Regions from separate parts of the Lysinibacillus sp. HST-98 genome, predicted to be linked through region 3. Evidence: riboswitches for the same ligand, from Rfam matches in the RefSeq annotation. Region 3 holds a riboswitch; each other region holds the start of a gene.
What was found. Region 3 has a riboswitch for thiamine pyrophosphate ahead of thiM (hydroxyethylthiazole kinase). Riboswitches for the same ligand answer to the same signal wherever they lie in the genome.
Positions count from the first base shown of each region.

Region 1: it holds a riboswitch for thiamine pyrophosphate, as region 3 does, so the genes downstream of both, JIN86_RS00090 (ABC transporter substrate-binding protein) here and thiM (hydroxyethylthiazole kinase) in region 3, are expected to answer to the same signal.
Region 2: it holds a riboswitch for thiamine pyrophosphate, as region 3 does, so the genes downstream of both, thiT (energy-coupled thiamine transporter ThiT) here and thiM (hydroxyethylthiazole kinase) in region 3, are expected to answer to the same signal.

Region 1 covers NZ_JAENHX010000001.1:15,105-20,349, forward strand. The annotation lists gene JIN86_RS00075 (ABC transporter ATP-binding protein) at 1-176, opposite strand, end outside; gene JIN86_RS00080 (ABC transporter permease) at 151-924, opposite strand; gene JIN86_RS00085 (thiamine-binding protein) at 924-1,214, opposite strand; gene JIN86_RS00090 (ABC transporter substrate-binding protein) at 1,216-2,211, opposite strand; TPP riboswitch at 2,367-2,477, opposite strand; gene parC (DNA topoisomerase IV subunit A) at 2,586-5,024, opposite strand; gene parE (DNA topoisomerase IV subunit B) at 5,021-5,245, opposite strand, start outside.
Region 2 covers NZ_JAENHX010000012.1:80,146-85,390, reverse strand. The annotation lists gene JIN86_RS20935 (polyphosphate kinase 2 family protein) at 1-600, opposite strand, end outside; gene JIN86_RS20930 (hypothetical protein) at 800-1,513, shown strand; gene map (type I methionyl aminopeptidase) at 1,543-2,298, opposite strand; gene thiT (energy-coupled thiamine transporter ThiT) at 2,461-3,021, opposite strand; TPP riboswitch at 3,156-3,263, opposite strand; gene JIN86_RS20915 (magnetosome magnetite crystal formation protein family) at 3,389-3,712, shown strand; gene JIN86_RS23835 (hypothetical protein) at 3,768-3,890, shown strand; gene JIN86_RS20910 (AAA family ATPase) at 3,931-5,245, opposite strand, start outside.
Region 3 covers NZ_JAENHX010000001.1:943,808-949,052, reverse strand. The annotation lists gene JIN86_RS04750 (alpha/beta-type small acid-soluble spore protein) at 7-225, shown strand; gene thiE (thiamine phosphate synthase) at 297-941, opposite strand; gene thiD (bifunctional hydroxymethylpyrimidine kinase/phosphomethylpyrimidine kinase) at 931-1,755, opposite strand; gene thiM (hydroxyethylthiazole kinase) at 1,743-2,510, opposite strand; TPP riboswitch at 2,594-2,691, opposite strand; gene mbcS (acyl-CoA synthetase MbcS) at 2,882-4,465, shown strand; gene sppA (signal peptide peptidase SppA) at 4,652-5,245, shown strand, end outside.

The sequences.
Region 1 (5,245 bases), 930 kb from region 3:
AAAATGGCTCCTTGATCAATTGGCGAAACACCACCAATTAATTGAAAAAGTGTGCTCTTACCACTGCCTGAAGGACCAACAATGGCCACAAACTCGCCATCCTTTACGTCAAAAGAAAGTTGATCAAGTACTTTTAGTGCATCGAAGGATTTAGCGATGTTTTGAATGCTGAGCATGATAGCCTCTTCCCTTCACCATAAATTTTTCAATTAAACGAATACCGCTAAACAATAGTAAGCTCAAGAGAACAATCGCAAAAATTGCCACAAATACGCGATCTGTACGGAAGGAGGACTGGGCTAGGGTCATGTAAACACCAATACCCTTTTTTGCACCAAGCCACTCCGCAATCACAGCCCCCATCACACTATATGTAGCCGCAATTTTAATGCCTGAAAAAATCGCAGGATAGGCATAAGGCCATTCCAACTTCCAAAAGGTTTGTGCCTTTGTAGCACCAACCATGTCAAAATAATGCTTTAATGCTGGAGCTGTTTGTCTAAATCCATCCATCGCTGCAATGACAATCGGGAAAAAGCACACAAGACAGATAATGATAAGCTTCGGTAATAAGCCAAAGCCAAACCAAATAATAAGTAGCGGTGCCAAGACTAGAATAGGAACATTCTGCGACATAATAAGAATTGGATAAAACAGTTCTCGAATAAAATTAAATCGATGTAACACTACTGCCACCGTTAGCCCACAAGCGATGCCAATGGCCAAACCTAGTAGAGCTAGCTGTACCGTAGCAAATGCATGTGGTAGAAAGGTTTGATACGACTGGATGGCCTCCGATAAAATACTACTTGGTGCGGGTAATAACCAATGAGGAACTTCAGCGAACCGCACGATTAGTTCCCATATGAATAAGAGGAAGGCGATAAAAATTATCGTCCTTCCCTTCTGTAATGCACGTTTCATTACTGATATTTCTCCGTTAATGTATCCATCGTAATACCCGTTGGCTGATATAAAATTTTCACTTGTGTAATGACATTGATGGCACCAAGCTCGATCATCTTCTCATTCATTTTTTCAATGATTTGGAGCAATGTTGAAAGCTCACCTTCCATCGTTGTTTCCAATGGATGTACCTCATATTTCACCCCAGAAGCATCGATCACCGCAATTGCTGCATCTACATACGGTATAACATCTTCATATTTCTCTGTCTTCGGAATGATTTGTACACTGATTAATGAATTTGCCATCTTATTTGGCCTCCTTTTTAGGTAAGAACTCATTAGTAAAGGCTTTTTTCGCATCAAATTCGCCCTCTAGTACTTGATTGCTAGACATCCATTTCGCATAATTTTCCCACACAGAAAGCTTTTGCTCTCCCCATTGCTTGGCATCATCCTGGTATTTATCAGCCAGCCATTCCTGACTTTTATGCACTAACACTTTATCTAAATCAGGGGCAACTTCGATTAAAATATCCGCCGCTTCACTTGGGTTTTCAATTGCGTATTCATAGCCCTTCGCTGCCGCTGCCACAAAGGCTTTGACTACATCGGGGTTGTCCTGTATCATTTTTTCATTTGTAGCTAAAACGGGCGTATAATAATCTAATTGATCACTATACTCTGTAAGATATAGCATATTAATCTTTTCCCCACGTAGCTCAGCCTCAATACCAGTCCATGCATAATAAATCCAAGCAAAATCAATGTCTTTTTCCATCATTGTGAAGAAATCTAAATCCCCAGCATTGACAATATCTAGCTTATTAATATCTGCCTTTTCTTTTTGCATTAGTGATTGTAAGACAGCTTGCTCTAATGGCGCACCCCAACCACCATAGGTTTTACCTTCAAAATCCTTTGGCGATGTAATGCCCTTTGAAGCAATAGAAGCAAAGCCAGATGTATTATGCTGTATAATTGCTGCGATTGAGACCAGCGGCACATTCTGTACTCGTGCCTGTGTTATGCCTTCCTGATAGCTCACGCCAAAATCTGCCTTGCCAGAAGCAACAAGCTGATCTGCGCCCGCCTCACCAGGCATAATAATATCAACATCTAAGCCCTGTTCCTCAAAATAACCGAGTTTTTTCGCAACATATAGTCCTGTATGATTTGTATTCGGCGTCCAATCCAGTACCACAGACACCTTTTTCAGCTTGTCAACAGCCTGCTTATCCTCCTTGTCACTACAGCCTGCTAATGTTAATAGTGCTACCATTAGAATAAATAACCATTTCTTCATGCAAAAGCCTCCCAGTTTGTAATATGAAAGTGTTCATGAATGAATGTTGTCACCAAAAGAAAGCGTATATACAATGTTGGCAAGTTGTTGCTCGAAACATAAAAAAACGCCTAGGATTCCTCCCAGACGTATCGCAATCAATCTTCAAAACTTTGCTTTTTTGAATAGATGTTCCCTACGCTGGTACGAGCCAAATCAGGTTCAAAGGGTCAGCGTCTTTCGGACACAATCTCAGCTAGCAATTACTAGCCCCCCTACATTCTTTCGCTATGAACTTTTCGATGATTATTATACCCATAGTTTCACTTAAATGACAAGGTGCTATTTTTGAAAAGAGCTTAAAGCCCAGCACTCCTAAGAGACTGGGCATTCTTTTAGCTTGGTTTCTGTTCTTTTTTGGCTGTGACAACATGAGAGATTGCCCCATCTGTTGCAATATCCACTTTAAATGAACCGTTGGAATGGCGATCCGCACGAGACAATGCTTGCACGTCTATCACCTCTTGAACACCTTTTTCAGTTTCAATCACAACCTGCTCCCCGTCTGTTGCTTGAACAACTGCCACAATTCGGTGAGGGTTAGCTTTTAACTCCGTTAATACTTTTAGTCCACGTTTTGCACGACCTGCTACTTCAACTTCAGCGACATTCATTTTCTTCACGGCACCACGCTGTGTCACAATCACTACATATTGGGTAACATCAGGCTGTAATACATTGACGCCAACTAAGGCTTCTCCATCTTTTAGTGTGATCCCTTTCACACCGCCTGTTTTCACACCTGTCACAGGTAGTTCCTCCATTGGGAAACGAATCGCATAGGCTGTATCCGTTGTGAGCATCAGCTCCACGCCATCTGTTACAAACGAGGCATAGATCATCGCATCACCAGCCTTGACGTTCATCGTTTTAATAGGCTTTGAATAACGTGTCACTGCATAGTCTGCGAGTGGTGAGCGCTTAATTTGACCATCTTTTGTGGCTGTGAAGACATACGTATTTGGCTGTTCAAATGTTTCGAAGCCATAAACCGCAATAATCGATTCATCTTCCCCTGTTGGGACAATACTTGAAATATGCTGGCCGAGATCCTTCCAGCGTATATCAGGCAGCTCATGAACAGGCTGATAAATATAATTGCCTCGATTTGTGAACAGCAATAGATGGTGCTGTGTATTTAAGTTTGCTTCATACAATAAATAATCTGAATCCTTCATGGCAAAATCTTGCCCATTTGAAGCGGCATGAGAACGTGTGGATGTGCGTTTAATATAACCATCCTTCGTTACTGTTACGACAACCTCCTCACTTGGCACAAGGACATCCAATGTAATTTTAATTTCTTCAATTTCTTGCTCAATCTTCGAGCGGCGAGGCTCTGTAAAGCGTTTCTTAATATCAAGCAGCTCTTGTTTAATAACACGCACAAGTTTAGCCTCACTTTGTAGAATCCCCTCTAGCTTCGCAATTAACTTATCTAACTCGTCCTGTTCCTGACGAAGCTCTGTAATATCCGTATTCGTTAATCGATATAATTGCAGGCTTACAATGGCCTCTGCCTGTACTTCTGTAAAATCAAACTTCTCTTGTAAATTAAGCTTTGCATCCTTCTTATCATTAGAAGAACGAATCGTCGCAATGACTTCATCTAAAATAGAAAGAGCTTTAATTAATCCATCTACAATATGAGAACGGTCCTTTGCCTTTTGCAAATCATAAATGGAACGGTTTGTTACCACTTCTTTTTGATGGGCAATATACGCATCTAGCAATAATGGTAATGTCATCATCGTAGGACGACGATTATGAATGGCAATCATATTAAAATTATAAGCTACCTGTAAATCCGTTGTTTTAAACAAGTACTGTAAAATTCCTTGTCCTGGTACATCCTTTTTCAGCTCAATTACCACTCGTAAGCCTGTACGGTCTGATTCATCACGAATTTCCGCAATGCCTTCTAGTCGTTTATCTACACGTTGCTCATCAATTTTTTTCACAAGATTCGCTTTATTTACATCATATGGTAACTCAGTGATAACAATTTGCTCTTTACCACCCTTGATTGGTTCAACAACTGCTTGTGCACGGACGATGATTTTACCACGACCTGTTTCATACGCCTTTTTAATGCCATCAACACCTTGAATGATGCCACCCGTTGGGAAATCAGGCCCTTTCATCACCGTCATCAATTCATCTACAGTAACATTAGGCTTGTCTAAGCGCATCAACACAGCATCCAGTACTTCATCTAAGGCATGTGGCGGAATATCTGTCGCATAGCCAGCGGAAATCCCTGTAGAGCCGTTGACTAAAAGGTTAGGAAAACGTGCTGGTAAAACAGTTGGCTCCATATCCTGATCATCAAAGTTTGGCACAAACTCGACCGTTTTCTTGCCAATATCTCGTAGCATTTCAGCAGCAATAGCAGATAGTCTTGCCTCTGTATAACGCATCGCAGCTGGAGGATCGCCATCGACTGACCCATTGTTCCCGTGCATCTCAATGAGCATATGACGTGCCTTCCAATCCTGACTCATCCGTACCATCGCTTCATACACAGAGCTATCGCCGTGCGGATGATAGTTACCAATTACGTTACCCACTGTTTTTGCGGATTTACGGAACGGCTTATCATGTGTGTTGCCCTCCGTAAACATCGCATATAAAATACGGCGCTGTACTGGTTTAAGACCGTCACGTGCATCAGGCAACGCGCGGTCTTGAATAATATATTTACTATAGCGACCAAAACGGTCACCCATCACTTCTTCTAACGGTAAATCTTGGAACTTTTCTGTACTACTCATGCTTGGTCCTCCTCTTGTTGGATGAATTCATTCTCTAGAATGTTAGAATCATCCTCCATACCGAAGTCTACATTGGCTTCGATCCATTTACGACGTGGTTCTACCTTATCGCCCATTAACGTCGTGACACGTCTCTCCGCACGTGCACCATCCTCGATTGTGACACGAATCAATGTCCGTGTTTCAGGGTTCATCGTTGTGTCCCATAGTTGGTCTGCATT
Region 2 (5,245 bases), on a different contig from region 3:
AAACATCGCATTTGCTGCATCAATATACTGAGGTGTTTTATCTCGATTGCGCCAATCCTCGGCTGTTAACTTCCAAGATTTATAAGGGTTTTGTTCACGTTCTTTAAAGCGTTTTAATTGCTCCTCATCTGAAACATGAAGCCAGAACTTAATAATTATGTAATCTCCTGCAGTTAAAATCTTCTCGAAATTATTAATTTCTTCATAAGCACGAGACCATTCATCCTTTGTTGCGAATCCTTCGATGCGTTCTACTAATACGCGACCATACCACGAGCGATCAAAAATAGCGATTTGCCCATGTTGAGGCAATTTTCTCCAAAACCGTTGTAAATAATTGTAGCGTAATTCATGAGCTTGAGGGGCAGAAATAGGATGTACAACATAACCGCGGGGATCGACACGTTCGATTAATCGTTTAATAGCGCCACCTTTACCAGCCGCATCCATTCCTTCGAATACCAAGATCAAGCCAATCTTGTTTTTTAATAAAAATTGTTGTGCATTCAACATTTCATATTGGAGTACTTTTAATTTCTTTTTATACATCTTTTTGTCTAGTTCAACAGTTAGATCTAGATTCTTCAAATTTTGTGTCATGAAACTTCACTCCTTTTATTTGGCTATTCTTATTGTACTAAAGAAATATATGGATGCCTATCAGACATGGTAAATTGTAGGTATTATTAGTAAAACAACACGATACATTGTTGGAAATTTCCGTTATAATAAAAAAAGTGACAGTACTATACTTATTTGTCTTTTCCCTATACAATCTAACACGAAGGGAGAGGAAAACATGCCTCGGTTTATCATGATGACAATCTCTTATATTGTCTCAATCATCCTAACCTTTTCATCCTTTTTCGTGAACATCAACGGTCAATCTTCGCTAGAAATCGCTAATCGTTTTTCTGTAGTATTTGCACCAGTTAGTGTAAGTCATGTAATTTGGATTATCATTTATTTTTTACTCGGTTATTGGTTAGTTATGAACATAAAAAAGACAACTTTGAAACAGTCTGCGCTTTTTAGTTGCATAAATATATTACAAGCATTAATGATATATGTCTGGCACCATGAGTTATTTATTGTTTCTCTTGGCATTACATTACTCTTAGTCTTGTATTTGTTTATGTTGTATAATACGTACCCTCTTCAGAACAAATCCTTGTTTGGTCGTATTCCTTTCTCTATTTATTTAGCATGGATGACATTTATTTTTATCACAAATACAAGCTTTACGTTAACGGCTTATGGTTGGAACGGCTTTGGTCTTAGTACGCCTCTTTGGGCAGTGATTTTACTTACTTTAGGAGGAGCCATTGCGCTACATATCCGTTTCCATCACTTTGATGTTATGTATCCAAGTGTTTTTATTTGGGCTTATATTGGAATCGCCATACATAATGGTTTTGATGAGCTACTTGTCACTACAGCCGCTTTATTTTTATGCGGTGTTCTCTTTGTTGGCATTTTATTTATTAAAAAAAATCCTGCCTACCAAAAATAATTTGGTTAGCAGGATTTTTTCATTGCATCCTATTCTTCGTCTAATGACGTTAAGATAATTGGTTTATCTTTTGTTACAATGACTGAATGTTCGATTTGAGCTACAAGTGATTTATCAGGCGTCACGAATGTCCAACCATCACCTGCTTCTACGATATGCTCTGCATTTGCTGAGATAAATGGCTCAACCGCAAGGACCATACCTTCTTTCATAATAGTAGAATCCCATGCATCGTAATAATTTAAAATATGGTTTGGTTCATCATGTAAAGATTGACCTAAGCCATGACCTGTTAAATTCATAATAACAGTTAACCCATTAGCATTTGCCTCGCGTTCAACAGCTTTACCAATTTGATTTAATTTAGATCCAGCCTTTACTTTTGTCATTGCTCGATCAAAGGCACTTTTAGCAACACGGCAAAGCTTTTCTTTGTCCTCATAGCCATCACCCACAACAAATGAAATACCTGTGTCAGCAAAATAGCCATTTAAAGAGCCAGAAACATCAATATTTACGATATCTCCTTCTTGAATAACACGCTTTCCTGGAATACCATGTGCTACTTCTTCATTGACACTAATACATGTATACCCTGGAAAATCATATTCTCCCTTTGGTCCTGAAATAGCGCCAGCCTCTGCAAACATGCGACCAGCAATTTCATCAAGCTCAAGTGTTGTAACTCCTGGCTTTGTTGCAGCTTTCATCGCTTCACGAATCTCAGCACAAATGCGTCCTATTTTTTTAAAAGCTTCAATCTCTTCTTGCGTTTTTACAATCATGTATAACGTCCCTTTCATCTAATATCTATTCTTTAATATAACATAACTTTTTATGGGTATAACGATAAACGCTTTAAATATTGTATGCTTTCCTACTTTGCAAAGTGCTAAAAGAGCTATTCACGATAAAAAAGTCCCTCCACTCACGTGAAGGGACTAGCATTAAGCTTTTCTTTGCATTAATTGTGGAGCGGCTGTGAATAAAAGAACACCAACGATCGCCGTTAAAATGGTTGCTGGTAGCATATATGTACCATTGTAGATGATGGAATAGATCCATGCATTTTGGTCACCCGCATATTCGGCAAAAAATACAGCACCAGCAATTGTATGTGCTGTGTATCGTAAGAAGCCTGCGAAAACGGTACCTATGATTATATAAAGTGCCATTTTTGTTTTGTTCATATGTTTAGCAGCGTCTAACACTGGTCCACGTACAACCGCCGCTAATCCTACAACAGTAAAAGCAACGCCATAATCCAGGAATCCTTGTAGCCAATGCACAATCGTAGCACCAAACATGGTTTGCATTACACCTACGAGTAATCCAGTTGTTAGCCCAGCTACTAAGCCCCAGCGAAATGCTATTAACATAATTGGTACCATAACAAGACTAACTGAGCCGCCTTGTGCCCATACTTTAAAGGAAACCTGATCCAGTACGAGACCAATCGCTGCAAAAATCGCAATCTCCACTAGCATTAATAGTCTTTTTTTGTCCATACATATTCTCTCCTTTGTTCCGATGTAGGATACAAGAGCAGGAATAGAAAAGCGCTGATATGTCTCTTTTTGACACCTTTTTTCCTTTAAGGACGAAAAAACGATGTCAGGACAGAGCCTCACATCGTACAAGTGTCGGTTTCTATCCACATCCCTACGCAAGCATTAACTTACAGGTTCGAAGAGTCAAGGCATTACGTGCCCAGTCTCAGCTGACATCATCAGCTCCCCTTGTGGTCGTTACATCTGAATTTATTTGAACAATCTCATTGTACGCAAAGGATTGAAGGATTACAACCTTCCATACATCATTTTTTTGAAACTTTGCTGTTTTTCATGCGTAAATATTTAAAAAGGAGATACAACTATGGAGAATCAAAAAATTTTAGCTGCCTTTAGTTATCTTAGTATTTTCTTCGCCCCTTTTATCGTTCCATTAATTGTATATTTCGTGACAAAAGACAGTGATGTAAAAAGCCATTCGATTCGTGCACTTGTCTCTCATTTAATACCTTTTGTTTTTGGCATTCTATTCTTTATTGTCTTTGTTTTTTCTACATTTAGTTTAGATCCAACCTCCAATAACAAGACGATGATGATTATTTGGTTTGCTTCATTCGCCATCTATGCCCTCGTCTCACTCGGTATTGTGATTTGGAATATAATTCAGGCTGTTCGTGTTATCCGTTAATGTTTTATTTTTAAGAGAAACAGGTAGTAGTAATTGTAAAAGGAGCTGTTTTGGGATGAAAGTATCAAACGTTGTAAAAACTGCCGTTAAGTTAGCACCTATTGTTATTCCTATCGTAAAAAAAGTAATGGCTGCAAAAAAGGGCACAACGCCTACAACCACAACCCGAAAAAAATAAAACGAAGGCGTATTCCTTTTAGAGGAAATACGCCTTCGTTTTATTTCACTTCAAAATGGGTTTGACTATGGCCATTTAATGTTTTTTCCACATGTAAAACTGCTGGCATCGCGGATTTCAATTCAGGCACATGCGAAATAACGCCAATCATACGACCAGAATCCTGCAAATCAATTAATGTATCGATTGCTTTATTTAGTGATTCCTCATCGAGCGAGCCAAAGCCCTCATCAATAAACATCGTTTCAATATGAATATTACCTTGGTAGCTTTGAATCACATCTGCCATCCCCAATGCAAGGCTCAACGAAGCATTAAATTTTTCGCCACCTGATAAAGTTTTGACATCTCGTAATTGATCTGTAAAAGCATCATAAACATCAAGACCAAGGCCACTTTGCTTCGCATGCTTTTCTAATCTATCTGAACGTCTAAGCTCAAATTGACCGTTTGATAAATGATACAGACGTATATTGGCAGCTTCTGTAATTTGATCTAAGTAGTTAATTTGTATATAACGCTCAAAGGATAGCTTTTTCGAGTTTTGTCCATTTAATAATCCATAGAGCTCCTTTACTCGCCCTGCTTCTTGTTCAAGTAAATGAAGCTCTTTCGCTATTTCTTCCACCTTTTCACTAAAGCCTTGGCATGCTTGTATAAAGCCATTCATCTGTTGCAAACGTTTAAATGCTTCCTCATAGGAAACTCGATGCTGTTCTACTCTTGCTTCCATTGCCTCTAAATCTTGCTTCTCTTTCCCTTGAAGATAGGTAGCCCCTTCGGTAATCTGGATTTGCAACGTGTGCACTTGTAAAGTATAGTCACTGCATGCTTTTCGAAGTGCATCTAATTGTATGGCACTCCGTTTAGCAGTAGCATAAGCCTCATAGCTTTCGAACCCTAATTCTTGCATATTTGCTGTAAATTGCTGAAGCTTTTCATTCATTTTAAGCTGTAATTCCTCAAAGGACTGTTTGGCAATTTCTACAGTTAGTGTTGCATTGCTAGCCGTTTCCTTTGCTGCATGCAAATTTTCTTGACTCACTTGCCAACTTTTTTGAAGCTCTTCTTTCTGTTTGCTAACTTCATTAAGTTGTTGCTTTAATTGCTGTAAAGTTGGTAAATTAGGGGGCATCTGCTTAAGTTGTTCGTCTACAACCGCTTGTAATTTTGTCCATTCTTTTATCTGCTCTGCTAAATATTGCTCTAGCTTCATATGTTTATTTCGTAGCTGTTCTATTCGATCATGCTGATGCTTTATTTTCAATCGCACATCAGCTAATTGATGTTGAATAATTTTTAATGCAGCAATCTCTTGTTCCACTTCATGTAAAGTAGCGGTGATCTGTGATTGG
Region 3 (5,245 bases):
AGAAACATGGCTTCAAACAACAACCGTAGTTCAAACCAGCTTGCAGTACCTGGTGTACAACAAGCACTAGATCAAATGAAATACGAAATTGCACAAGAATTTGGTGTTCAATTAGGAGCTGAAGCTTCAGCTCGTGCCAACGGTTCCGTTGGTGGTGAAATCACTAAACGTCTTGTACAAATGGCAGAATCTCAATTAAAAGGTATGCCAAACAACAACCAATAAATGCTGATTAAGCATTTATAAACTTAAAACCAGTGACCGTAAAAGGCACTGGTTTTAGTTTGTTTATTTGTTCATTTATTTATACGAGTTAGAGATCTAAATGTAGCTACTGTATAATCAACATCTTTGCTTTGACAGATAGCTGAAATAACAGCAACACCATCAACCCCCGTTTGAAATACAGAATGTGCATTTGTGAAATTTATTCCACCAATTGCGACAATTGGTAATTCAGGATAAAGAGAATGAGCCTCCTGTAAAAAAGATGTGCCACATGGTGGTTGTGCATCGCTTTTAGAGGATGTTGGAAAGATTGGACCGATACCAACATAATCAGCTTGATGGTTAATAGCTATTTGCAATTCTTCCTCGCAATGGACAGATACACCAAGAATCATGTTCCCAACTCTTTTACGTGCTACACCTACAGGTAAATCATCTTGTCCGATATGAACTCCATCAGCTCCGAGTCGTATCGCTAGATCAACATCGTCATTAATGATAAAGGGCACATGATATTGATGACATAGTTTTTGACATTGGCGTGCAAATTGTTCATAGGCAAGTCCAGTTAACGCGTGAGGACCTTTTTCGCGAAATTGAAACATTGTAATGCCTGCTTGCAAGGCTTTTTCTAGGATATAGAGTGGTTGTTCTTGAGGAGGAACATTGCTCGTACCCATAATAAAATAAAGCTGCAAATCCTCACGTTTCATGAATAATCACCTCACAGGCTTCCTTATGCTGTTGATAAGCAAAATGATTAGTGGGTCCATGACCATTTCCAATCGATAAATTATACATAATAGCTAATTGGATATATTTTTTAGCTTCTATAATGGCATTTTCCAGAGTAAATCCTTGTCCAAGAAAAGCAGTAAGTGCTGCGGAAAATGTACATCCAGTACCATGCGTATTTTTTGTTTGGATTCGTGGAGACTGCATCGAAAAAGAACGTCCATTTTTAAAAAATACATAATCAATGGCATAAAGTGGATCTGCTAAATGACCACCTTTAATGATGACACATTGTACACCTAGCTGTAACAAGCTTTGAGCTACTTCTTTCATATCTTCAACATGATGTATAGCTCTCCCCGAAAGTGCCTCTGCCTCTGGTATATTGGGCGTAACAATCGTAGCAAGTGGTAGTAAAGTTGAGCATAAGGCATCGATAGCTTCTTGCTGTAGTAGGCTTTCTCCACCTTTTGCAATCATCACCGGATCAACAATCAGTGGAATGTTTAGCTCACTGATCGTGTGTGCAATTGCTTTGATAATATTTGAGGAATAAAGCATTCCGGTTTTAATCGCAGCGATTGGAAAATCTTCTACCAAGGCCTCGAATTGTTTTTTTATAAAGGAAACGTCAATCGGGCAAACACCTGTTACACCCAAAGTATTTTGAGCAGTTAAAGCAGTAATCACAGAAGTACCAAACACTTCTAATTCCTGAAATGTTTTTAAATCAGCCTGTATACCCGCTCCACCACCACTATCTGAGCCAGCGATTGTTGTTACAATATGCATGAAGCTGCACCATCCTTTGATAAGCGATGTATAGCATTGAGTAAGGCTATTTGAAAATCACCAATGTCTGCAGTAAATGCGGATGCCAGTACACCTGCTTTTTTATAGTAAGTAAGTGTTTCCATTAATTGTTGGTAAGGATTATGGCTTACACTATAGGCTGCGCCACAAATTGCGCTAAGTAAACAACCTGTACCCGTTACTTCTATTATTTGTGGATGACCACCAGCGATCCATTGGCTATGCTTGCCATCTGTTATAAAATCGCGTTCTCCTGTGACAATAACAATGCATTGATAGCGTTGAGCCAATGATGTGGCTTCTAATTCCATAGCGATAGTGCCATGACCACTATCGACACCTTTTTGTTGCCAATTTACACCAACTATTGCTGCTAGCTCGCCGAGATTACAGCGAATCACGGCAAAGTGTATGTTTTCCAGTAAGTATCTTACGGTTTCCTTACGATAAGTTGTGGCTCCAACTCCGACAGGATCTAAAATAACAGGAATACCAAGTTTATTGGCTTTTTCACCTGCTAATAACATGGCACTTTTTGTGCGATCGTTAAGTGTTCCAATATTAATTAATAATGCTTGAGCAATGGCCACCATCTCCTCTACCTCCTGGCAGTCATCGGCCATTACTGGTGAAGCACCTATCGCTAATAAACCATTTGCTTGAAAATTTGCCACTACATAATTGGTTATACAATGGATAAGTGGTTGCTGTTGACGAATTGTTTGAAAAATCATTGTAGTCCTCCTTTAGGGATGGACGTAAGCATGCAAAAAGGCTCTTTTTGTGTAAAAATGCACGAAAAGAGCCTTTCATCTGAAAAACGATGTTTATTGCTCCCTACGTCAGTATTAACTAACAGGTTCAAAGGGTCAGGTTTTACCTTCTCAACTCTTATGAGTCCCCCTGCAATCTTGCTTTTAGTTGACCAAAATGTACCATACTTTTCATTTGTATTCAATAGCAAGTTTTCCTATAGATAAAATGTGACCGATGCCATATAGGAGAGTATGATAGTTGTCATGACTTTACCGAAATTAAGCACAAACCATTGAAAATGCTGAAAAAAGAGTTTTATAATGTGTCATAACAAAAGGGGGCAATTGCCATGAAAAGACAAGATTTAGTTGCACCAGAATGGTATAACATAGTAGAGGAAATTGAAAAATATGCTCAGGATGCAACCAAAAATGCTTTAATCATTTATGAAGAAAACCAAGACATCCAATGTATTACATATGCACATTTATTGGAAAAAGCGAATCAAGCAGCACATGTATTCACCAAGCAAGGTTTAAAGAAAGGTGATGTCATTTTAGTGATGGTACCACGTTCAGTGGAAGCATATATTGTGTATATTGCTGCATTAAAAGCGGGTTTAACTATTATTCCAAGTTCTGAAATGTTAAGAACAAAGGATATTGAGTATCGAATTCATCATGCAAATGCTAAAGCGGTTATTGCATTTGAACCCTATATTGAACAGTTCGATAAAGTAGGGAATTTACAAGACATCCAACAATTTGTCATAGGGAATGCACATAAACCTTGGCAGAACATACTTGAAAAAATGCATAATCAATCTACAACCTACATAAATCCTATCCCAACAAAAAGCACAGACAATGCATTTTTAGCCTATACAAGTGGAACAACAGGAAATCCAAAAGCAGCAGTGCATACGCATAGTTGGGGCTATGCTCATTTACGAACAACAGCACCACATTGGTTGGGTGTACAAGAAAATGATATTGTTTGGGCGACTGCAGCACCAGGCTGGCAAAAATGGATATGGAGTCCGTTTCTAGCTACTTTAGGCAGTGGAGCTACTGCATTTGTTTACAAAGGTAAATTTGAAGCAGCTTCTTATTTAGCATTGCTTCAGAGATTCAAAATCAATGTACTATGCTGTACACCAACTGAATATCGTTTTATGGCAGCGCTTGATAATTTACATGAGTATGATTTAAGTGCAATTCGCCAAGCTGTATCAGCTGGTGAGCCATTAAATAGTGAGGTCATTAGAGTATTCTTGGAAACATTTAAATTACAAGTGCGAGATGGCTATGGACAAACGGAAAATACATTATTAGTAGGCACAATGGTAGGGATGGAAGCAAGAGTTGGCTCTATGGGAAAACCTACTCCTGGCAACACTGTTGAAATTATTAATGATGTGGGCAAACCCGTTACAATCGGAGAAGTTGGTGATATTGCTGTTCATCGTGAAACACCAGCCCTCTTTAAAAAATATTTAAATGATCCTGAACGTACAAATTTACAATTTCGAGGGGATTGGTATATTACAGGAGATCGTGCCTATAAAGATGAAGATGGCTACTTTTGGTTTGATGGTAGAGGAGACGATGTTATTATATCCTCAGGCTATACAATTGGCCCTTTTGAAGTAGAGGATGCTTTAATGAAACATCCAACCGTAAAAGAGGCTGCTGTTATTGCGAGCCCTGATAAAGTAAGGGGAAATATTGTCAAGGCATTTATTGTTCTGCGCAATGGTGAAAAAGGTGATGAAGCGCTTATTCAAACACTCCAAAGTCATGTGAAATCATTAACCGCTCCTTATAAATATCCACGTGCTATTGAATTTGTAGAGGAGCTACCGAAAACATCTTCTGGGAAAATTAGACGTGTCGAATTACGACAACATGAAATCAAACACCTCCAATTATAATCATTTCCTAGGAAATAATGTCGAAAATCAAAGTTCATCAAAGGGATGGACTTTGATTTTTTTATTTTTTTTAGGTAAGGTAATATGAGGAAATACATAGTGTAAAGCTTTTTTGTTTAATTATTGCATAAAAAATGAAACAAATTGGCAAGTCATACGTATTACGTGTTGAGGAGGCGGAAAGACATGAATGTAAAAAGGTGGGTTGCTTTAGTAGTGGCAGGTATTCTCTTATTATTTTCGTTAGGAATTAATACCATTTTTGCGCTATTTAAAGCGGATTTCCTAGGTAATTTTGATAGCTTAATGGCAGGTAATAGCTTAGATGTATATGAAAATGTCATTGAAGGTGAAAATTTTGATAAGCGAATTGCTTATTTAAAGGTAGATGGAACGATTCAAGATATCGGCTCAAGTACATTGTGGCAACCAGTTGCCTATGATCATCAATTTTTCTTAGAACAATTAGATAATATTTTATATGATGAGTCCATACAGGGTGTTGTTTTAAGCGTTAATTCACCAGGTGGTGGTGTAAAGGAATCTGCAGATATCTATAAAAAGCTACTAAAAATTAAAGAAGAACGACAAATTCCAATTTATGTATCAATGGATTCTATGGCAGCTTCAGGTGGTTATTATATTTCGGCACCAGCAGATAAAATATTTGCCCATCGTGATACAATCACAGGTTCTATTGGTGTTATCATGCAATCTATTAACTATCAAGAGCTTGCTGAAAAAGTAGGGGTCAAATTTGAGACGTTTAAATCTGGAGAG